4 regions of the Pseudoalteromonas sp. 20-MNA-CIBAN-0454 genome follow, and region 1 is predicted to be linked to each of the others. Evidence: predicted binding sites of a transcription regulator. Region 1 holds the regulator's gene; each other region holds the start of a gene.
The links. Region 1 encodes LexA, which represses DNA repair genes until DNA is damaged. Its sites were predicted from a motif close to TACTGTATNNNNATACAGTA; they were not measured.
Positions count from the first base shown of each region.

Region 1 (5,830 bases):
TTGTAAATTCAATGTTTGGCGGCGCAGGTGGGTTTAACCATGGCGGGCAGGGCAGAACTGGTGGCGCTCGTGCGCAAAAAGGACAAGATGTGGAAATTGAATTCCCGGTATTTCTTGAAGAAACGTTAGTCGATACCGTTAAACCAATTGAGTTTATGCTGCCGCAGCGAGACAGTAGTGGCCGTGTATCTGAAGTTAAAAAATCGCTTAAAGTTAAAATTCCTGCCGGCTCGGTTAATGGCGAACGCATTCGCTTAAAAGGCCAAGGTGGATTAGGTTCGGCAAATGGCCCTAATGGCGATTTGTATTTGCAAATTCGCTTAGTGCCTCATCCATTATTTGACGTTGAGGGGCATGACCTAAATATAGTGGTACCTCTTGCACCATGGGAAGCTGCTTTGGGCACTAAAATAAATTTACCTACATTAGCCGGAAAAATCCAACTAACTATTCCAGCTAATAGTCAATCGGGTCAACGTTTACGCATTAAAGGTAAAGGGTTAATTAGTAAAAAAGCCAAAGGTGACTTATTTGCTGTGATTAAAATTGTTAATCCAGCATTGAGTGATGATGTTAGCAAAAAGCTTTGGCAAGAGCTGGCCGAAAAAGCCCATTTTGACCCCCGTAGCAATTGGAGCAAGTCATAATGAAAATTATCGAGGCACCACAAGGCAATTTACTCACTAGCCAAGAATTGTGTGTGAGTAGTGATATTAGCGAAGCCATATTATATGAATTGGTTGAGCACAGCATTGCTATTCCTATTGAGGGCGAGCGCGTTACAGAATGGCAATTTACGGTATCAACAGTGATCTTAGTTAAAAAGGCTGCGCGTATTCAGCATGACTTATCGTTAGATTGGTCTGCTATTGCTTTGGTTTTACAATTATTGGATGAACGGGATGAGTTGATTGCTGAAAACCAAATGTTAAAGCAGCACTTAAGTCGATTTAAACATTTAGAATAAAAAATAGTGGTTAAATTTTAAATGCGAGTAGCTAGCTATTTTTATGGAGCTAGCTCAGCACTTTTATAATAGTGAGCTTTTGGTGCTTAAATATTTTTTATTCGTGAAATAAGAGTAAGTAAAGCGTCAATAAATGCGTAAAAATAGCCGACTATTCAGATAAAAAAGGTGAATATTGCAGAGTTGATTTGGTATAAGCGTAAAACTGCGTTAAAGTTTACAGCGAACTAATTAGAGGATAAACAGCAGACAATGTCGGAAATTCAATTTTTAAATGTAGACCTAGAGCTTGAGTCAAAGCAAGATATTAGCGTGCTTGTAGCTGACCTAAAAAAAATCGCCACTATTTTACATTATGATAAAGACGAATACCGTCAGTTAGCGCGTATAGAAGTAACAGGCGAAATATCTTCACCGGATAAAGCAATTAACCACTTATGTGAGTTAGTAGAGTCATGCTCGCGGGCTGCACTTAAGCAATGGTTGAGTTGTTCGCGCCGTACCTTTGATATTGGTTTTGAATCGGGCACTTCGCCAAAGTGTTTTAACCAAGCGCTGCACGCCGATACATTATTACGTATATCGGCAATTGGTGCAGGCATGGAAATTACTATTTACCCGCTAGAAAAATAGCCTTAGCCTTTGCGCTCTACAACAGCTGCGGTCATTTTTGATACGCAGCAAAGCTCGCCGCGACTATTCGTTATTTTTATTTCCCATACTGAGCTACGCTTGCCAATATGAAACGCTTTTGCGGTGGCGGTTAAGGTGCCATTACGCGAGGCTTTTAAATGGCTGGCACTGATCTCTTGCCCTACACAATAAAATTTAGTGAAGTCGACCACAAAATTAGCCGCGTAGCTGGCAACACTTTCGGCTAAAACCACGTTTGCTCCGCCATGCACCATGCCTATAGGGTTATGGTGCGCAGGAATTGCTGGCATAGTGGCAACTAAGTAATCATCACCAATTTCAGTTATTTCAATCCCCATGGTTTTCATCAGTGTACCTTGGCCATTTATGCCTTGGTCTAACTGCTTACAAAACGCTAAAGTAATAGGTTGATGCCAAATACTCATTGTTACTCCTTTAAAGGTTGAAAACGATAACCGATAATACGATTTTTCATGGCGATATGATAGCCAAATTAGTGCAGCTACTGCATGGTAATACAGTGCTACTTTTTGCTTTCTACATAGTGCTTAATTTCATCGAGATCTTTTTTTAGCATTTTACGCATCGAACTTTTAAGAAAAAACCCTATCACTGCAGAGATCATTTTTACCCAAATAGACTCAGAGCTATCAGAAAAAGTCATGGTTAAACAGGTGCTAGGTTCGGCGGCGGTAAGTGACAGCTTAGTGGTATAAACTGCCCCGCCATTTTCTGCGCGAGTGCAATAGTATTCATTAGTAACAGCTTCGGTGATCCACATGGTTTCTGAGGCTGCTTTGCCAAAAATTTTTCGTGTTTCTAACCATTTTAGGCCCACTAGCCCTTGTGGTGGCTTCTCGATTATTTTTACATCAATAATGCCAGACAGCATATTGGCACTGTTTTCGATGTCAGTTATTGCCGCCCATACTTTACGTTTAGGACCGTTAATTATTACCGCTACAGTGATATTCATAACACTCTCCGTTAATTCACATTGATGAAGTTAAGGCCCATTACAAAAACGATAGCTAACTAATTTTTAATAACAGTAACAACTTAGTAGTTATGTAATTAATGTAACGTAAAACTAACACTATCGTGATCTGCGTAATTTTATCTGTAATTTACTTGGTAATTTTAAGCTTAGACCAATGCCACCTTTGGCAGCAAAGGCGAGGAGTAATTTAAATTTGCGATTTTCAGATAACTGTATATACTCACAGTTAAATGTACTGTATGGAAAACCAGTTGTATGCGACCATTAACTAACCGCCAAGCGCAAATACTCGAACTTATTAAAGTGTTTATTAAAGACACTGGTATGCCTCCTACACGCGCAGAAATTGCACAAACATTAGGCTTTAAAAGTGCTAATGCAGCAGAAGAGCATTTAAAAGCGCTGGCTAAAAAAGGCGCTATTAAAATGAAACCAGGCGCTAGCCGTGGTATTCAACTTATTGAAGAAGATGAACCAGAACAACTTGGTTTACCGTTAATAGGCCGTGTAGCTGCCGGCGAACCTATTTTGGCGCAACAACATGTTGAGAGCCATTGTAAAATTGACCCGTTAATGTTTAAACCCGCTGCCGATTTTTTATTGCGTGTAAATGGTATGAGCATGCGAGATATTGGTATTATGGATGGTGATTTACTGGCTGTTCATCGCACTCAAGTTGCCGAAAATGGCCAAGTTATTGTTGCCCGCGTTGATGACGATGTAACTGTAAAACGCTTAGAAAAAGCAGGCAAAAAAGTATTATTGCATGCTGAAAATAAAGAATTTTCGTCGATAGAAGTGGATCTTGAAAACGAATCTTTTAATATTGAAGGCTTAGCTGTTGGGGTTATTCGTAATGCTGACTGGATGTGACAATTAAGCTGTTATAGCTATGTAAAATATCGGCATAATTTAATAGCTCAGATAATTAATGCGCACTTTTTAGTGCGCTTTTTTTTGCCTTTTTTTTGTGAAAATTCCGCTGCAATGAAAAAATTATATTAAGTTTATGTTTTTTATCATTTAAGTATTTAATACTCGTTATCGCTGTCTTTTTATTTGTAACCCTTGCTGTTGCTCACTTCCTGCTTAGAACAAAATTAAATAAATCCCATATTTACGCTAATCCCCTAATATTATTTGATTATTTTTCAAACTAAAACTTGCTAGTTGTTCAATTATTAACTAATTGTTAATGGGCTGGACTAACAATAACTCACAGCTTTAGTTTTGAGAAAATATATTTATATATCCGGCAGCAATACAAAAATAAAAAATAACAAATTGGCATTTAAAGCTTATGTCTTTTTGTTTTGCACTCGCAACAGTATTAAAGGAGCTGTCACATGGGTAAATTGAGCTCTACCTTGTGGCTTATATTGTTTGTTTTTCCGCAGTTAGCATTGGCAAATAGCCAATATAATATGCGCAAAGGCGTAACCGATATAAGTAATAATGTTTATCAACTACACATGACCATATTTTTAATATGCTGTGTAATAGGCGTGATTGTATTTGCCGTTATGTTTTGGGCACTTATTCATCATCGTAAATCTAAAGGAGCAGTTGCTGCTCAATTTCACGAAAGTACCAAAGTAGAAATACTCTGGACAGCAATTCCATTTGTTATTTTAATAGCAATGGCAGTCCCCGCAACTAAAACATTAATAGCGATGGAAGATGCCAGTAAAGCGGATATCACTATTAAAGTAACTGGTTCACAATGGAAATGGCATTACGAATATATGGGGGAAGATGTTGAGTTTTACTCAATACTTGCCACACCGCAAAATGAAATTGCTAACCTAGCCGATAAAAACCCCAACTATTTACTTGAGGTAGATAAGCCTCTGGTATTACCGATCAATAAAAAAGTACGCTTTTTAATGACCTCCGACGATGTTATTCATTCTTGGTGGGTGCCCGATTTTGCTATTAAAAAAGATGCAAACCCGGGGTTTATTAACGAAACGTGGACCAACATAAACGAAGTCGGTATTTATCGCGGTCAGTGTGCTGAGCTATGCGGTAAAGATCATGGCTTTATGCCAGTGGTAGTAGAGGCTAAGTCAGAGGCCGATTTTAAAGTTTGGCTAGCAGATGCTAAACAAGCAAAGCAAAAAGCAGCAGCAGCAGATGCTGCATTACTTGACCAAACACTCCCTAAAGAAGAATTAATGACTTTGGGTGAGCAAGTGTATATGGCCAATTGTGCTGCATGTCATCAGCCCACAGGGTTAGGTTTGCCAGGCGTTTTTCCTGCACTTAAAGGCAGCCCGATAGTGCTTGGCGATATAAAAGACCACATTGATATTGTTATTCACGGAAGCCCCGGCACAGCCATGCAAGCCTTTGCTAAACAGCTCTCTATAAAGCAATTAGCAGCGGTAATTACTTATAAGCGTAATGCATGGGGTAATGATACCGGTGATGTAATTCAACCAAGTGAAATACAGGCAGCACTTGATGCCGATGGGGAGGCGAACTAATGAGTAGCATAGTAGAACAACCTGACATTAATGAAGCTCACCACGCTCATCATCCTGCTAAAGGCTTTAAGCGTTGGTTATATACCACTAATCATAAAGATATAGGTAGCTTGTACTTAATTTTTTCGCTAACTATGTTTTTTATTGGTGGTGCTATGGCTATGGTGATCCGCGCTGAGTTATTTCAGCCAGGATTGCAATTAGTCGATCCTCACTTTTTTAATCAAATGACCACGGTTCATGGATTGATTATGGTATTTGGTGCCGTTATGCCGGCCTTTACTGGCTTAGCTAACTGGATGGTGCCATTAATGATTGGCGCGCCTGATATGGCCTTACCCCGAATGAATAACTGGAGTTTTTGGATTTTACCATTCGCGTTTTTAATTTTATTATCATCGCTATTAATGCCCGGTGGCGGTCCTGCGTTTGGTTGGACTTTTTATGCGCCGCTGTCCACAACCTACAGTAATGACAATACCGCCATGTTTGTATTTGCTGTGCATATTATGGGTATTAGCTCCATTATGGGGGCAATTAATGTAATTGTAACCATAGTTAACTTGCGTGCCCCAGGCATGACTTGGATGAAGGTCCCTATGTTTGTATGGACTTGGCTGATAACGGCATTTTTATTAATTGCGGTTATGCCGGTACTCGCAGGTGCAGTGACCATGGTGCTCACCGATAAATACTTTGCAACCAGCTTTTTTGATGCAG
Region 1 covers NZ_JBEOOB010000013.1:29,391-35,220, forward strand. Annotated here, with positions in the region: gene AAEZ22_RS08270 (DnaJ C-terminal domain-containing protein) at 1-647, shown strand, start outside; gene AAEZ22_RS08275 (chaperone modulator CbpM) at 647-967, shown strand; gene AAEZ22_RS08280 (hypothetical protein) at 1,220-1,600, shown strand; gene AAEZ22_RS08285 (PaaI family thioesterase) at 1,603-2,046, opposite strand; gene AAEZ22_RS08290 (SRPBCC family protein) at 2,145-2,597, opposite strand; gene lexA (transcriptional repressor LexA) at 2,877-3,494, shown strand; gene coxB (cytochrome c oxidase subunit II) at 3,968-5,110, shown strand; gene ctaD (cytochrome c oxidase subunit I) at 5,110-5,830, shown strand, end outside.

Region 2 (5,830 bases), on a different contig from region 1:
CTAAACACTTTAAGTATGTTTTACAATACCAATCAAGCCGTTAACTAATTAACCGTTAATAAATAGCTGTAAAGCTATCCCCTCGATTTATACTGTTCCTTGGTATAAACTCAATTAAATGGATTAAAAACGAGCGAGTGGAATATGCAATTACACGAAGATATACATAACTTTTATGAAAAATTTGTTTTAGAAGAAATAATTAATCGCAAACTTAATGAACAGTATACTGATGATGTAATGGCCGATTTTTGCTGTACTGTTTTAAATCAACTGCCTGCGCGCTATATTCGCTCCGACGTAGATATGGCCTATTATTTATCACAAACAGAGCGTATGCATATGCAACAACGAGTGCAAACAGCCATTGATGTAGCAATTAGCCAAATTGCAAAAAAGAAACACCAACATGAGCAATAACCTACAACAAGCACCAACCCATATAAAACTCGCAGTCGATTTAATTATGCTACTAGAGCAACACGACGTTGCTCCTGATGAAGTACTTAAAGCACTCGAAATAGTAAAAATCGACTTTGAAAAAAAGCAGAGTAATGAGCTAGCTTTGTGATTTTTGAATTAATAGTAACAACTGCGCTGTGGTGGTTGCATCGGCAAGCGCTCGGTGATGGCTAGTTAAGTTTAAATTAAAGTGCTTTGACAAATTACCCAACGAGTACGACTTTAAGCCCGCAAAGGCTTTACGCGATTCCACCACAGTGCACAACTTGGGCATTTTAAAAGGCACCTTTGCCATTTCGCATTCTTTTTTAATAAACCCGTAGTCAAAGTTAACATTGTGCGCAACAAAAATGCTTCCCGCTAATTTAGCCATTAAAGGTTTTACTATATCTGCAAATACTGGCGCATTACTTACCATGCTATCGCTAATACCGGTTAACGACGTGATAAACCCAGGTATATGTCGCTGTGGGTTAACTAAAGTAGTCCAGGTATCGATTACTTTGCCATGCTGTACTTTAACTAAGCCAATTTCGGTTATTTTGTTACCGCCTTTTAATGCGCCTGTCGTTTCTAAATCAACTACGCTGTAAATGCGGTTGGGATCTATAAACCATTTAACAACGGCTATATGTACCTCAAAACCACTGCTCTTTAAGTTATCTATAGTCGTTAATTGATTTCGCCTTAGCTTGTCGCCTGGGGCTTTTACTTCTTCAAAATGTACTTTGCCGTTATGGATAACCATTAAGTCGGGGTAGCCGTCTTTTAGCTGTAAATAATGTTTACTCATATTGGTTAAGTGAGTAATTAACGCCTCAATTGGGCTATTTAAAATAAGCGCTTCTAGTGGTTGTAATAACTCGTTATGCCATTTAAATAAACCGTTAGGTTGATCAAAGTATTGCGCTGCATTTTTACATACTAATTTAAGTAATGCCTGAGGTGTTTGGCACTGTGCTAAGCGCTCATTTATTTGCGCTGGTTGCGCTGCATAAAAATTACCAAGCCTTAATACTTGCGGATAAATATCAAACTCATTGCATAGCGGATAAGGGGTATCAATAAATAATTCGTGCCAAAATACTAAACCAAACAAACTTTGCCACAATGTGTTTTCGGTATTAAATACCTGCATACCTTGGGCAGTGTAATAATCGTTTACGCCTTGCTCTACTTCACCTCGGTATAATTCGTCAATTTCGAGTACGCACTGAGTGTCAGCAAGCATAGTGCTTAAACGCGAACGCGTTTGCTTATTAAATTTACGCATTAAAAAGTCATCAGCAAAGTACAGTAAATCATCCGTTAGCGGATTTTCAATAATGGCTTCTAAGCGTGCTTTTACCCACTGTTTATTACCAAGCCTGTATTGCTCTCTTATTTGAATTTCGTGTGCTTCGCTATCATCAACACACCCTTCAAGTAAACTAAAAGCAAGTTCGCTATTGGTGTTTTTTAACTGTTTAAAAAGCTGTACTAATAACTTATTTTTAAGCGCAACAGCTATTGCACCATACGCAGCTTGCACTAGAACCTGCGGCGCTAAAGCAACGTAATCGTTCTCATCGGTTATATTTTTAAATGCTAATCGGTAACGGTTTAATAAATAGTTTGATTGCGCCTCGGCCTTCGTTTCAAAGCGCGATAAGCTCTCGCTATGCCCTTCACGCGTAGCGGTTAAACCTAAGTCTCGCATTACAAAACGGTTTTGATGATTCACATCACCACTGCTTAGTTTACCTGCAAATAAAAACTCAAAATACTCATAATAATCGCTGCGATTATTAATTACATACTGGCTATAAAACGGTGCAAGCTCGTGCGGGCAGCTTTTAAAAAACTCACGGGCGCTATCCACCAGCGCGCCTTTAGCGGCGCTCTTTTTATAGCTTATTTGTTCGTCGTAATTACTTAGTAACTCTAGTAAAGCAGGTTTGGTTAAGTGCGCTAAAAGCTGCGAATAATGCTGCTCGTTTGGCTCAAATAAAATGCCGGCTTTTTTTAGCGTATAAATAGCCTGATGCGGCGAGGTTATTTCTTCATAATTAAGCGATTGCGCCTGCACTAAATAAGGCTTTCGCGAGTACACACGCGCCAACATGCATTGGCTTTGCTCATCTAGCTGATTAATTTTACTAATAAATTCACTATGTTTAGGCTCAAGTAAATGCATGCATTTACTTGTTACAAACTCAATAAGCTCTCTAAAATGCGCTAAATAGTATTTTGCTGGTAATTCTTTTTTCATAACATTGCCATGACTGTATATAAAAACAGTATCTAGTATTTATGCTTATTATTCAATCTTAAAGTTGTAATCAGTAATGCTTTGAGTTATCAGGCGTTAATTAGGACAAGATTTAGCACCATTAATAGTGCTAATAATATTATTTCTTACGCTAATTATGATGCTGCAGCCCTTGCTGTGGCCGCCAGTGCGCAGTGGATTGCTAACTTTGCCATTACCATGACCTTCCCTATTATGCTGGCTAACATTGGCCTTGCCGGTGCTTATGGCTTTTATGCGTTATCGGCACTTATAAGCCTGTTTTTTGTTGTTAAATACATAAAAGAAACACGCGGTAAAACGCTCGAATCTATGTAATTTTTAAAAGCGGTGATATTAATCGCCAGCAAAAAAATAACGGGTGCTAACTACTTAGCGCCGAATCAGCAAGTATCAATCGAAATGAAACAAACCGGTTTAGGTGTTTCTATTGTTTGGGAAATTTAAAAAATGGTAACAGAATTCACCCCAGTGTCGGCTGCAATAGGCGGTGCATTAATAGGTATAGCGTGTACGTTATTACTGGTTTTATACGGAAAAATTGCAGGCATCTCGGGCATTGTTAAGTCTGTATTTGCTAAAGTAAGTTCGGGCTCTCGTTGGCAGCTATACTTTATTTTAGGGTTGTTGTTGGCAGGTGTAGCTGTAAGGGTATTTGCCCCTTCTTTATTAGAAGCCGAATTACAGTTGTCGCCTTGGCTTATTGTTGTTGCGGGGCTTTTAGTTGGCGTAGGTACAACTTTAGCTAATGGATGTACAAGTGGCCATGGTGTGTGTGGCATGTCGCGTTTTTCTACCCGCTCTTGGGTTGCAACGTGTACATTTATGCTCGTCGCCTTTATTACAGCAAACCTGGTAGGATAAGTAATGAAAGCAATTATGATGGTTGTTATAGGCTTTATATTTGGCTTAGGGCTTATTATTAGCGGTATGACAAACCCCGCTAAAGTAATTAACTTTCCTACCTACGGGAACCAATGGGACGCAAGTTTAATTATAGTGATGGCTGTTGCCATGCTAATAATGATGCTTACGTGGTTATGGGTTGCAAAAAAAGAGAAGCCACTCCTTTCAGGATCATTTAATTTAAGTGATTTAAAAAAAGTTGATGCGCGCTTAATTACTGGCTCAATACTCTTTGGTTTAGGCTGGGGTTTAAGTGGCATATGCCCAGGCCCGGGCTTGGTTCAATTAGTGTCTCTTAAAATGGAATTTTTGCTGTTTTTTGCGGCCGTGCTAGGCGGTATGTGGCTAACTAAAAAGCTTACTTAAGTTTGATTTTAGAGGCTGTTTAAGTAACCCATTAATACCAGGTGTTAATGGATTACTTAAAGGTAATTAGCCAGCACTTATTATCCGAATTTAGGCCTTTTAATACTCAAGACTAAGTGGCTAATTAATTGTGTAGAGTAGCGCTAAAAAAACGCCCCTAAAAGGAGCGTTTAATTAAACCCAAAACAGATTAACTGTATGGATTGGTGCAATTTGGGATTATATTTATCAGGCTTTTTTCATACTGCCTTGCTCTTCAAGGCGAATATGCCAGCTAAACGCTTCTTCTAATAAATGAGGTGTGTGTCCGCCTCGCTTACAAGCGCGCTCATAGTAATCTAGCATGGCATCACGGTAATCTGGGTGCACACAGTGCTTAATAACTTGTACAGCACGTTCACGTGGCGCTAAGCCGCGTAAATCGGCTAAGCCTTGCTCGGTTACTAATATATCAACGTCATGTTCGTTATGGTCAACGTGGCTTACCATAGGTACTACACTCGAAATAGCGCCATCTTTAGCAATCGACTTAGTAACAAATATCGCTAAATGCGCATTACGTGCAAAGTCACCCGAGCCGCCAATACCATTCATCATGCGAGTACCACAAACATGGGTTGAGTTTACGTTACCGTACATATCAAACTCAAGCGCAGTATTAATTGCCACTATGCCTAAACGGCGTACTATTTCAGGGTGATTCGACACTTCTTGCGGACGTAACACTAACTTATCTTTATATTCTGATAGGTTATTAAATACTTTTGCATTACAACGCTCTGATAAAACAATTGAACTGCCTGAAGCAAATTTAAGTTTACCGGCATCAATTAAATCAAAGGTCGAATCTTGTAATACTTCTGAGTACATTGTTAAATCTTCAAAATCAGAATCTAACAATCCCATCATTACCGCGTTAGCAATATTACCAATACCTGCTTGTAATGGCCCTAGGTTTTCTGCCATACGCTTTTGTGCTACTTCTTCTTTAAAAAAGCTCACTAAGTGGCTGGCAATAGCCGCTGTATCTACGTCAGGGTCGGTAACTGTTGAAAACGAATCGCTCTGATTAGTAAAAACAATGCCAACAATTTTAGCAGGATCAATTGGAATAGCCGTGCTACCAATACGATCATCTACTTTAGTTAAAGGAATTGGTTGGCGCACAGGGCGATACGAAGGAATATATATGTCATGCAAGCCTTCAAGTTCAGGGCTGTGCAACATATTTATTTCAATAATCACTTCTTTAGCAAAAATAGCAAAGCTTGCAGAGTTTCCTACCGAAGTAGTAGGCACAATATGGCCTTCTTCAGTAATGGCTACCGCTTCAATAACCGCCACATCAGGCATAGTTAATTGATGATTACGCAACTGCTCAACGGTTTCTGATAAATGCTGGTCAATAAACATTACTTCGCCGTTATTAATCGCTTTACGTAATGTACTATCTACTTGAAAAGGCATACGGCGGGCTAGCACACCCGCTTCTGTAAGTAGTTTATCTAAATCATTACCTAACGACGCACCGGTCATTAGGTTTATTTTCATTGGATTATTTTTAACACGCTCAACCAGTGCTCTTGGCACGGCTTTAGCTTCACCGGCACGAGTAAAGCCACTCATGCCTACTGTCATTCCATCTTTAATAAATTGGCTAGCTTGTTCTGCTGACATTACTTTTTGGTGCAGATTGCTATTGCGGATACGTTCTAACTGCATACTACTGAGCCCCTTTTTAATTTGGCGTTATTTTAAGTATTACAGCGCACTTCGCAATCTAGACTTAGGTCGCATTTACTAAAT
Region 2 covers NZ_JBEOOB010000030.1:34,876-40,705, forward strand. Annotated here, with positions in the region: gene AAEZ22_RS14060 (primosomal replication protein) at 1-4, shown strand, start outside; gene AAEZ22_RS14065 (late competence development ComFB family protein) at 145-420, shown strand; gene AAEZ22_RS14070 (DUF2496 domain-containing protein) at 410-571, shown strand; gene AAEZ22_RS14075 (exonuclease domain-containing protein) at 560-2,713, opposite strand; partial or broken gene AAEZ22_RS14080 (MFS transporter) at 2,879-3,070, shown strand; gene AAEZ22_RS14085 (YeeE/YedE family protein) at 3,203-3,616, shown strand; gene AAEZ22_RS14090 (DUF6691 family protein) at 3,620-4,024, shown strand; gene scpC (succinyl-CoA:acetate CoA-transferase ScpC) at 4,253-5,746, opposite strand.
Region 2: AAEZ22_RS14075 (exonuclease domain-containing protein) is a predicted target of LexA. The motif match lies at 2,725-2,744, and genes of this name have one in related genera.

Region 3 (5,830 bases), on a different contig from region 1:
AATATAAGCATAAGCACGCAAAACAACCTAAGGTTTACTTTAACGTAATAGTAAAACTAATACCGAAATTTACTGTAAAATACAATATAAGCAAATAATTTCATAAAGTTATAATGTTAACGATTAATTAACGTGCAATAATTGAACATTCATAAAAAGCATTCAGATTAGTTTTTTTTATCTGAAATTATAAATTTTCTAGTTTGAACAAAAAACAACTCTTCGGTATTATTACCTCATACCGAACTAACGCATTAAATGAACGTTTTCATTGCACCCAGTTCTTCGTAATATGACATTTCATCGTATTACATTGTTTTACTTTTTTAGGATAAAACCTAAGTAAGTAAAATAGAGTTCCCAAGATTACTTCCTTCAACTTGTTGTTTGCCCGCATTATTTGCGGGCTTTTTTTTGCCCATAAATAATCTTCATAACATTAATACCTAGGTATTAAGTTAACATCACAACTTTAGCGTTTATAACAATTGCATAAAGCCTAAGCTAGTGCGCCACAGCAAGCCACCTATTAGTTAACACCAGCAATATAACGCAGGCACAATAACCTTGATTGACTTAACGCATCGTGAATTATTGCTAAATTTAAGTACGCATACCAACCACATTAAAACTCACCAAGTATAGCGCCAATAACGTGCCTATAGAATGAATATAACGGCAGCGCAAAGCAACATAAAACACGGCTAAGCATAAACTAAAAAGCCATTGCAATTAATTAATCGCAATGGCTTTTTAAATTGGGTAAAGCTTTTTATTAGTCTTGCTTTGGTAGTAAACCAAAGTGATGATATGCGTTGTCTGACACTATTCGTCCACGGGGTGTACGCTGAATAAAGCCCTGTTGAATTAAAAAGGGTTCTATTACATCTTCAATAGTCTCTTTTTCCTCGCCAATAGCTGCAGCTATATTGTCGAGCCCAACTGGGCCGCCCATAAATTTTTCTATAATGGCGAGTAAGTACTTACGATCCATATAATCAAAACCGCTTTTATCTACATCTATCATATTAAGTGCCAGCTCTGCCACTTCGGCGTTTACCGTACCGTCTGACTTTACTTGGGTGTAGTCACGCACTCGGCGTAGTAATCTATTGGCAATACGGGGGGTACCGCGTGAGCGTTTAGCAATTTCAACTGCACCCTCGTCGCACATTTCTAAATCAAGAAAATGCGCCGATCGCCCTACTATGTACGATAAGTCTTCTACTGAATAAAACTCTAAGCGCTGCACAATACCAAAGCGGTCACGCAGTGGCGAGGTTAACGAACCCGCGCGAGTCGTTGCGCCAATAAGCGTAAACGAGGGTAAATCTAATTTTATCGAGCGTGCTGCTGGGCCTTCACCTATCATAATATCAAGTTGGTAGTCTTCCATTGCTGGGTAGAGTATTTCTTCAACTTGTGGGCTTAACCTGTGTATTTCATCAATAAATAATACATCACCTTCTTCAAGGTTGGTTAGCAATGCGGCTAAATCACCGGCTTTTTCGAGCACTGGCCCTGAGGTTGCCTTTATATTTACCTGCAGCTCGTTGGCAACAATATTAGCTAATGTAGTTTTACCCAAACCTGGTGGGCCAAAAATAAGCAGGTGATCGAGTGCTTCGCCTCGGCTACGGGCCGCTTCAATAAAAATTTCCATTTGCTGTTTAACATGCGGTTGACCACGGTAATCGGCGAGTAATTTTGGCCTAATTGCACGGTCTATAGAGTCTTCGTTGGGTTTTTCAGTCGCGTCAATTAAGCGATCAGCTTCGATCATAGGTTACTCACAGCATTGATTTTAAAGATTCTTTAATAAGAACCTCAGTAGACATATCGGGTTTACTTACTGATTTTACTGCTTTTTGCGCTTGTGGCAATTTATAACCTAGCGACACCAAAGCCGACACAGCATCATCGGCGGCATTATTAGCAATTGTTGCGTCGCTAAACGGCTCAATAACCGCACTGTCGCTGAAAGGGGTGAATAAATCGTTGCCCCAATTTTTTAATCTGTCTTTCATTTCGAGTACTAGCCGCTCGGCGGTTTTTTTACCTACCCCGGGTAATTTCACTAAGCTTGTGGAGTCTTCGTTATTTACACAGCTTACAAATTGCTGCGCCGACATACCCGACAAAATAGCTAAACCTAGCTTTGGCCCTACGCCATTGGCCTTTAATAACTCTCTAAATAAGGCACGCTCTACTTTGTTGTTAAAGCCAAACAATAGTTGTGCATCTTCGCGTACTACAAAATGAGTATAAACAATGGCACTTTCGCCAACTTTAGGTAAGTCATAAAAGCAGGTCATTGGCATTTGCACTTCGTAGCCAACACCACTTACCTCTAATAATATTTCGGGAGGTTGTTTTTCTACTAAAATACCATTTAAGCGACCAATCATAGTTATTTCCTTAAACGTCCTCTAACGGTTTTGCTTGCGCTACCCGCTAGTTTTATTAAATTTTGTTCTGAGTGCGCATGGCAAATAGCAATAGCCAGTGCATCGGCGGCATCAGCTTGTGGCGTACCAGGTAGTTTTAAAATGTTTTTAACCATATGCTGTACTTGAGTTTTATCGGCGCCACCATTGCCTACTACGGCTTGTTTTATTTGCCTTGCTGAGTATTCAAATACTGGTAAGTCGGCCATTGCAGCGCCTACAATAGCAGCACCACGTGCTTGGCCTAGCTTTAAGGCTGAGTCGGGATTGTGCGCCATAAACACTTTTTCTATCGCGAAGGTTTCTGGCGAAAACTGCTCTATAAGCTGGGTAATGCCTTGGTAAATCATTTTAAGTCTTATATGAAACTCATGATCCGCTAATTTAATGCAACCACTGCCTAAATAAGTGAATTTAGACCCCTGATGCGCTACAACACCGTAGCCAGTTAAGCGTGAGCCTGGATCAATCCCTAAAATTATGGCCAAAAAGCACTCTCATTATTGTTATTCGTTAATTAGGCTAATAATGCCAGAGCACTGTATAAATTACCAGTAACAATAAAACAAAAACGCCCACTTAAGTGGGCGTTTTCCTTTTGCTTAAATATTGGCAACTTAACCTAACGCACGCACCAGCCCTTGGGTGTTTTGCTTAAGTGTGCGAGCAATCATAAAATAGCCTAACCCCGCTACAAACACTCCACCTGCCACCGGTCCTATTATCCAAATATGTGGATGTAATTTACCCGCCAGATCAAATAACTGCTGCTGTACAACTAATAGTGCAATATCACTAAAAAAAGCGGCAACTAAGCCGGCCAAACCACCAAGCAATAAAAACTCATATAAAGTAGCGTTTTTAATAAGCCGGCTTTTTGCACCAAGTGTGCGCAGTATTACAATTTCTTGCATGCGCTCGCCTAAGCTTGCTTGCACTTGCGATATTAATACCAGTGCACCACACAACACCACAATAGTAAGTACAAAGCCAATTGCAAGTGACACTTGCTCTATGGTTGATTGTATTTGTTTAACAAAGTTACCTACATCTATGGCGGTAACCGTTGGATAGCTGCGCAGCAATTGGCTAAAGTCGCGTTTTTGATCAGGCTCAATACGTACCGACGAAATATACGTTGCCGGAAAGTCTTTGAGCACATCAGGGCTTAAAATAATAAAAAAGTTTGGCTTAAGGGTGGCCCAGTTTACTTTACGCACACTGGTAATTTTAGCGTCAAACGACTGCGCACCAATTAAAAACGTTAACGTGTCGCCAAGTTTAACATCTAAACGCTCAAGCATAGACTCCTCAATAGATGCCTCTGCTAATGTGTTTTCATTAAACCACTGCCCTTGCACTATTTCGTTTTGCGCTGGCGGCGTTTCAAGCCAGGTTAAATTTAGCTCGCGACCAATACCAGCGCGTGCCTCTTCATCTTTTTTCTCGTTGTCTTGCAATGATACTTCTCGCGCTACCAGCTCGCCATTTACCGCATTTACCCGGCCACGAATGGTGGGATAAAACTCCGATACCTGAATGTTTTTTTGCGCCAAATAAGTATTAATTGGCTCAAGTTCGTTTTGGGTAATATTGACTAAAAATGCATTGGGAGCATCGTCTGGTAACTGCGACTGCCAATCGGCTATCATGTCGTTTTTAAGTACCACTAAAAATAGTAATAGCTTAATAGCGAGGGAAAAGCTGATCAGCTGGACTGCATTCACATTTGCACGCTTTTGAATTGACGCAATTGCCAGCGACCAACTATTACCCGGCTTTAAGCCCAATTTACGGCCACCACCAAATATAACTTTAGACACCAAAAACAACACGCCAATTAAAGTAAGGGTTGAGGCAAACAAAATCAGAGTAATTTTTATATTATTGCTAAATAGCCACATGAGTAAAAACACGGTAAACGCACTCATAGCTAAGTGCACCCGGCTAACCGCTAGTTTATCGCCTAAGTTACGACGCAGCACTCGCAATGGCGGAATATCAAATAAATCAAATAACGGCTTGATAGAAAACATCACAGCACAAATTACACCTGTACTAATTGCCACTAACCACGGCTTAAAACCCGCCATTGGCAACGTTGTACCCATGCTTTTTGCTAAATAATGTGTCGCAATTTCTTGTAAACCATAGCCAATTAATAAACCCACTGTTACCGCCATTAAACACACCATTAATAAATGTGTAAGGTAAATTTTGCGGATCATTGCCCGGCTACCACCTAAGGTTTTCATCATAGCAACTGGGTCGTATTGGCGTTCACAATAACGCTTTGCAGACACCGCAATTGCCACTGCGGCTAAAATAATGCCCAGCAAACCTGCTAGCAACAAAAAGCTTTCTGCACGGTTTAAACTATTAGATATTGGCGATTGGCGATCTTTTACGCCATACCATTGCTGGTTTTCTTTTAACTGCGGTTTTAGCCAATCGTAAAAACTATTTATATCGCTTTCATCGCCGGCATAAAGCTGACGATAAAACACTCGGCTACCCGGTTGTATTACTTCTGTTTTTTCCACGTCGTTAATGTTTATAAGCACCCTGCGGCTACTCGAAAACACATTAAAAGGCGCGTCGGGCTCTTCTACAATTACTTTTTCAACGTTAAATAATGCAGCACCTAGCTCTACTACATCGCCTATATCTATATTTAAACTATAAAATACCGACTCGCTAAGCCACACATTGCCAAGTGTTGGTCCGCCGTTAGCAACTTCGGTTTCTCCATTTAGGCTCGATTTAACCTTAAGTTGCCCCTTTAACGGGTAACCACTTGAAGCCGCTTTTACCGAACTAAATTGCATTTCGTCGTTGGCAAATAACATGGTGTCGAAGTAAAGCATTTGTGCGGTTTTTAAATTTTGTTGCTCTGCTTTAGCTATATAAGAAGTGTCGATTACGTGATTACTGCCAAGCACTCGGTCGGCGGCAATAAAGGCGCTACTTTTTTGCGCAATGCTCTGTGCAATACGCTCGGTAACCATAGATAAAGTAAGCACGGTAAGTACCGCAAGCGCTATAGCCGCACTTATCACCGTAAGCTCACCACGGCGAAACTCCCGCGAAAATAACTTAAGCGCTAACTTAGCCCACATTTGCTATTTCCTCTGCTGAGTTTTCTACTAATCGGCCACCTTCAATTTGAATAATATGCTGACATTTTTGTGCAAGTGCCTCGTCATGCGTTACTAAAATAAGCGTAGTACCGTGCTGCGAATTTAGATCAAATAATAACGACTCAATCATTTTACCGTTTTTACTGTCTAGGTTTGCCGAAGGCTCATCGGCAAACAGTATTTTTGGTGTGCCAATAAATGCCCGCGCAATTGCAACGCGTTGCTGCTCACCACCAGAGAGTT
Region 3 covers NZ_JBEOOB010000040.1:20,843-26,672, reverse strand. Annotated here, with positions in the region: gene ruvB (Holliday junction branch migration DNA helicase RuvB) at 776-1,783, opposite strand; gene ruvA (Holliday junction branch migration protein RuvA) at 1,791-2,408, opposite strand; gene ruvC (crossover junction endodeoxyribonuclease RuvC) at 2,411-2,935, opposite strand; gene AAEZ22_RS15930 (ABC transporter permease) at 3,065-5,566, opposite strand; gene AAEZ22_RS15925 (ABC transporter ATP-binding protein) at 5,556-5,830, opposite strand, start outside.
Region 3: ruvC (crossover junction endodeoxyribonuclease RuvC) is a predicted target of LexA. The motif match lies at 2,985-3,004, and genes of this name have one in related genera.

Region 4 (5,830 bases), on a different contig from region 1:
TTGATTACAACATTCAATTCTCTGGTAATGCAGACTTACAACCTGAAGAGTCTGAATCTTGGAACGTCGGCTTCATTTGGGCCCCTAGCGCAGAGTTTGGTTTAAGTGTTGATGTGTGGAGCATCACCCAAGACAATAAAATTGACCAAGAAGAGTTTGGTCCAATTTATGCTGCCGAGTGTGGTAACCAAAACAGTACTGTATGTGTTCGCTTACCGCCTACTAATGGTGAAAGCTTAGGTTCAATTCAAAAAATCTATAGCACATTTGAAAACGTCTCTTCACAAGAAGTATCTGGCATCGACTTTTCAGCAAATTACAATCATTCATTGGATGATTTAGGTTTATTGAAATTCAATTTAGAGTGGGCTTACCAAAACAAATTTGAAAAAGATGGCCGTGATTACTCTGGTGAGTATGGTTACCCTGAGCATCGTTGGATTTTCTCAACTAACTGGGAAGTGGGCGACTTTAATACTAATGTTAACTTAAGTTATGTTGGTGAGTTTGAAGACACACCTGATATCGACTTTGATGGTAACTTAGATTTTGATAGCAATACATCACGTATGATTGATTCACAAGTGTTGGTTGACTTACAAACGTCGTACCGTATCACTGAGTCAGCTAAATTATCACTAGGTATTAATAACTTGTTTGACGAAGAGCCTCCTTTTGCAATTGGTGATGGCGATTCTGACCTTTACGGTTATGCGTCTGGGGTTCATAACCCACGCGGTCGTTATATTTATACTAAAGTAAGCTTCTCGTTCTAAATTAGAAGCAACAAAAAAACCGCCAATTGGCGGTTTTTTTATTTAAAACGAGAGCTAAATTATAGATCGCCTTCGTTTTCAGATAGGAACTTAGCAACGCCTTCAGGGCTTGCATCCATACCTTTTTTACCTTCAGTCCAACCAGCAGGACATACTTCACCGTGCTCAGTGTGGAACGCTAGCGCGTCAACCATACGTAGCATTTCATCAATGTTACGACCTAGTGGTAAGTCGTTCACTACTTGGTGACGTACATTGCCTTCTTCATCAATTAGGAAAGAACCACGAAACGCAACACCCGCTTCAGGATGCTCAACGTCGTATGCTTTACAAATTTCATGTTTAATATCTGCAACTAGTGCATATTTAACTTTACCGATACCGCCATCTGCAACAGCAGTGTTACGCCATGCGTTGTGTGAGAATTGTGAATCGATAGAAACACCAATTACTTCAACGCCACGTTTTTGGAATTCTTCATAACGCTTATCAAATGCAATAAGTTCAGAAGGACATACAAACGTGAAATCTAGTGGGTAAAAGAAAATAACTGCTTTTTTACCTTTAATTTTTTCATGAAGGTTATAGCTATCTACAATTTCACCGTTACCAAGAACTGCTGCAGCGGTAAAGTCTGGTGCCTGGCGGCCTACTAATACACCCATTTTATTCTCCAAATATTTTGAGTTTGTTGTCAATTGCTTATGCAATGCTGATAGTTATATGGGCTCTAAAACTTAAAAACCAATAGCGCACATATAATTATTATTATTCTAGAGAGAACTGGTGCGAAATGACAATCGTATTTAACGATTCCTCCCATCGATAATACTGAACGCTAAAAAGTGATGGGGTTTATTTTATTAGCTCAGTTTCTTGGTTATAAAGTATTAATAAAATGAAGACACAAAAAAACCTGCAAATGCAGGCTTTTAAAATAGGTTTAATCCATTATGTCGCTGGGCATATCGCCACGAATTTGTTGCCAAATTTCACCGGTTTGATGACCATATTTACGCATCATCATGATCGCACCGTCGTGTTCTCTGTTTTCGGCCAATTTAGTTAAGTCTTTATAAAACTGGCGAGCCAACTCACGCGTCCCCGGATCTGAAAAATAATGACAACCTATTTTTGAATAAAATCCTTTAAAGCCATTGAGTATAAGCACGTAAATACGATTATTACCTGCAACAGCTAACTCGTGATGCACTTTATAATCGTAATCAGCAAATGCTTGCGCACTGTCTTCTAACTCATCGCTTTGTGAGAGAATTTCAATCACACGTTCTGGATTTAACTTTATAGCTGCACGCGTATAAATTGCGCTTATATTAGTGCGTGCAGAGAGTAACTGGTCGGTTAACTCTGGCATTTTATCTTCATCAAGACGTGCTAACGTTTCAAGAATATTTAGTCCTGACGTTTCCCAAAAGTTATTCACTTTTGTTGGCTTACCATGTTTAATAGTTAACCAGCCATCTCGAGCCAATCGCTGTAATACTTCACGTAACGTCGTTCGGGTAACACCTATTAACTCTGAGAGTTCACGCTCAGCAGGTAGAATAGATCCAGGAGGGAAATCGCCATTCCAGATAGACTCTACTATGTATTCTTCAGCAAATCCTGCTGGGCTTTTCGCTTTAAAAATTCTCATCCAATTCCCACTCGAATTAATTCACACTACTACATACGATTAACCGACTGATTGTACCAGACGACGCTCAAGTAACAAGTAAAGTACGCCATATTACTGCCAGTATGCGATTAAAATATTTGTGTCTATAAAATGCTTTATATTTTTTACTAACACTTGTCGCAAGCACTTATATATTCACCCTAGATACATTTTAAGTAGTTATTTACTTTAAGTTCGCGCCTTGCCTTATTAACTTATTACGTAAAGTCACCTCACACACATACTTTACTCGTTTAAAGGGCTACCTCTTTATTCACATTATTGGATTTTTATTGGCTTTTAGAATTATAACCTTAACTTTAATCATCATAAATGCATGTGGGTAGGCTTTAAGTCGTTTTGCTTGCCCCTAACTTTATCCTACGTCATAATCTAACGTCTTATTTAAATACGGATTTATTATGAACTGGCTTGCACAATTACCCACCCAACGTACTCCTTGGCTTTTGTTTAGTGGTATTGTTTTTCTGCTTGAAATAACGGCACTGTTTTTTCAATATAAAATGGGATTGGCGCCATGTATCATGTGCATATATCAGCGTACTGCGGTATTAGGTTTACTTATTGCAGGTATTATTGGTACAAGTAATCCAGAACATAGAGGGGTTCGCTTGCTCGCCTATAGTGTATGGGCTGTTTCTAGTGTTTGGGGATTTATAATTGCCCGCGAGCATATCGAAATGCAAACAACCACTGATCCTTTTGCATTTAGCTGTGAGTTTGAACCTAACTTTCCTGCCTTTATGCCATTACATGATTGGATCCCAAGCTTTTTTGCAGCCACTGGTGATTGCGGAAACATTGACTGGCAATTTGCGGGGCTAAGTATGCCGGCATGGATGGAAGTAATATTTGCGCTGTTTGCAGCCACTTTATTTTTACTGGTAACGAGTCGCTTAATGACTAAAAGGTCGCTGTAATGCTTGTGTTTTTTTCAAGCCAAATTAATGCTCTAAAACATTTAAAAATACGTGACAGACAAGCTGTTATAGCGATTTCTTTAAGTATGCTTTCACCTGTTAATAAAGTACTACTTCGTATTATAAAATTATTATTACTCAGTCCGCTGTTTTTAATATTTGCCGTATTTGAAGGCTGGTTACTCATCCCTTTTTTACTACTCGGTGGGTTGTGTTACCCACTACTAACGACTCCAATTGAGATTAACTTTGCTAAAAAGCATTTATGTGAAGCATTAACCCAATATACTAAGGGCGCTTAACGCGCCCTTTTTAACTTAAAACGAAACCTTACCTTCAAGCTTTGCAGCTAATTTTTTACCTATACCTTTTACCATTTTCAAATCCTCTAACGATGTAAAGTTACCCTTTGCTTCGCGATAATCTATAATAGCTTGTGCTTTTTTCTTACCAATACCAGGGAGCTTAGATAGCTGGCTAACATCAGCAGTATTAATATTTAAAGCCGCCTGTTTTACTTGCTGAGTTATTGCTGAGGTATCAACATTTGCGTAGGTAAGAGTTACTGGCAACATACAAAAAGCTGCAGCTAAAATACTATATTTTAGTTTTTTCATCTTTCTTCCTTTTTTGTTCATACATGAACATTTACTTTGTTGTTTATATGTTTAAGTCATAACGCAAAAGGCTTTTTACACCTGCACTTTATTAAATACTTAAACCTAACATTCACTCCCTGTGAGATCCTTAACTGCAACGGTACACAAAAGTGATTAAGTTAAATAAAGTAAAGTTAATCTTTGTTGTCAACTATTATCACTTAATATTAATTAGGGGACTTGCAAATTTAGGCACAAACTTGTACTGTACATAAAAACAGTAATCTAATGGTTTATATATACTATATGCCACGCAAGTAAGCAGGAGAAATCATGGCTGTTGTTGTTAAATATGTTGTAGAACGAAACGGAGTCGAGCGCATGACGTTTACTACCAAAAAAGAAGCTGATGCCTATGATAAAATGCTCGATATTGCAGAGTCGCTTGAAATTTTGCTAGAAAAAGTTGATGTACCATTAAGTGAGCAACAAGTAGAGTCACTCGCTTTAGAAATGGCAAAAAGTAAAGATGACTTCATGACAATATTAAAAGGTGGTAAAGAGCCTATAGCCCCTAAAGCTGCTGTAAAAGGCAAAAAAGCAGATAATGTTGCACCCATAGAAGAAAGTAGCGACAAAAAAGCGAGTTAATAAATTTTGCATAAAAAAGGGAGTAACCTAAGTTACTCCCTTTTTTTGTTTATAACTTTTTATAGTTCTTGTTCTACTTCATCAAATAAGGTTGTAATTTCTTTAGCTGGCTCATTGGTCATTAAGCTAACTAATACAATCGCAATACTTGATAAAATAAAGCCTGGGACTATTTCATAAATAACGCTACTTAAACTCCCACCATTAATGGTAATTGGTGCGTATATCCATATAAGTACTGTTGAAGCCCCCACTAACATGCCTGCTAAGGCGCCAGCAAAGTTCATTCTTCTCCAGTAAAGGCTAAACAATACGAGTGGTCCAAATGCAGCGCCAAAGCCTGCCCACGCATTACTCACTAAATCTAAAATAGAACTATCTCTATCGTAAGCTAAGTAAATAGCAAACATAGCAACTAATGCCACACTAATACGCCCAACAAAAACCAGCTCTTTTTGAGAGGCTTCGCGATGCAGGTATATTTTATAAAAGTCTTCAGTTAACGAGCTTGAACACACTAGCAATTGTGAAGAGATAGTACTCATTACAGCCGCTAAAATAGCTGCTAATAAAAAGCCAGCAATCAATGGATGAAAAACCAATTCAGATAGCACTAAAAATATTGTTTCTTTATCATTTATCGGCATTTCATTTTCTAGTATGAAGGCTGCCCCAAATAAACCAGTTAGTACTGCGCCTATTGCTGATAATGTCATCCAAGACATACCAATGCGTCGCATTGCTGGAATATCTTTAACTGAACGTACCGACATAAAGCGTACTATAATATGAGGCTGACCAAAGTAACCAAAGCCCCAAGCTAACGCAGAAATAATTGCGATAGTAGAGCCACCAGCAAACCAATCTAGCATATTTAGAGAATGAACTTCACTGGCCTTTGGCGAGATAAGTAACAGGTCATAGCTTGCATTAGCAAGCGTTTCCATTACTGGGTGATCAAGCATAGTAAACGTTACTATAGGTACGACTAATAGCGCTATAAGCATAATGCAACCTTGTACAAAGTCGGTCAAACTTACCGCTAAAAAACCACCAAAAAGCGTATAAAGTACTACAACACCCGTAGTGACATATAGGCCAACTTCGTAGCTCATTCCAAATGAATTTTCAAATAACTTACCACCAGCAACCACGCCAGATGAGGTATAAAGTGTGAAGAAAACA
Region 4 covers NZ_JBEOOB010000015.1:33,344-39,173, forward strand. Annotated here, with positions in the region: gene AAEZ22_RS09175 (TonB-dependent receptor) at 1-776, shown strand, start outside; gene AAEZ22_RS09180 (peroxiredoxin) at 836-1,441, opposite strand; gene fadR (fatty acid metabolism transcriptional regulator FadR) at 1,720-2,433, opposite strand; gene dsbB (disulfide bond formation protein DsbB) at 2,877-3,395, shown strand; gene AAEZ22_RS09195 (DUF6170 family protein) at 3,395-3,697, shown strand; gene AAEZ22_RS09200 (ComEA family DNA-binding protein) at 3,713-4,012, opposite strand; gene AAEZ22_RS09205 (YebG family protein) at 4,328-4,645, shown strand; gene putP (sodium/proline symporter PutP) at 4,705-5,830, opposite strand, start outside.
Region 4: AAEZ22_RS09205 (YebG family protein) is a predicted target of LexA. The motif match lies at 4,258-4,277, and genes of this name have one in related genera.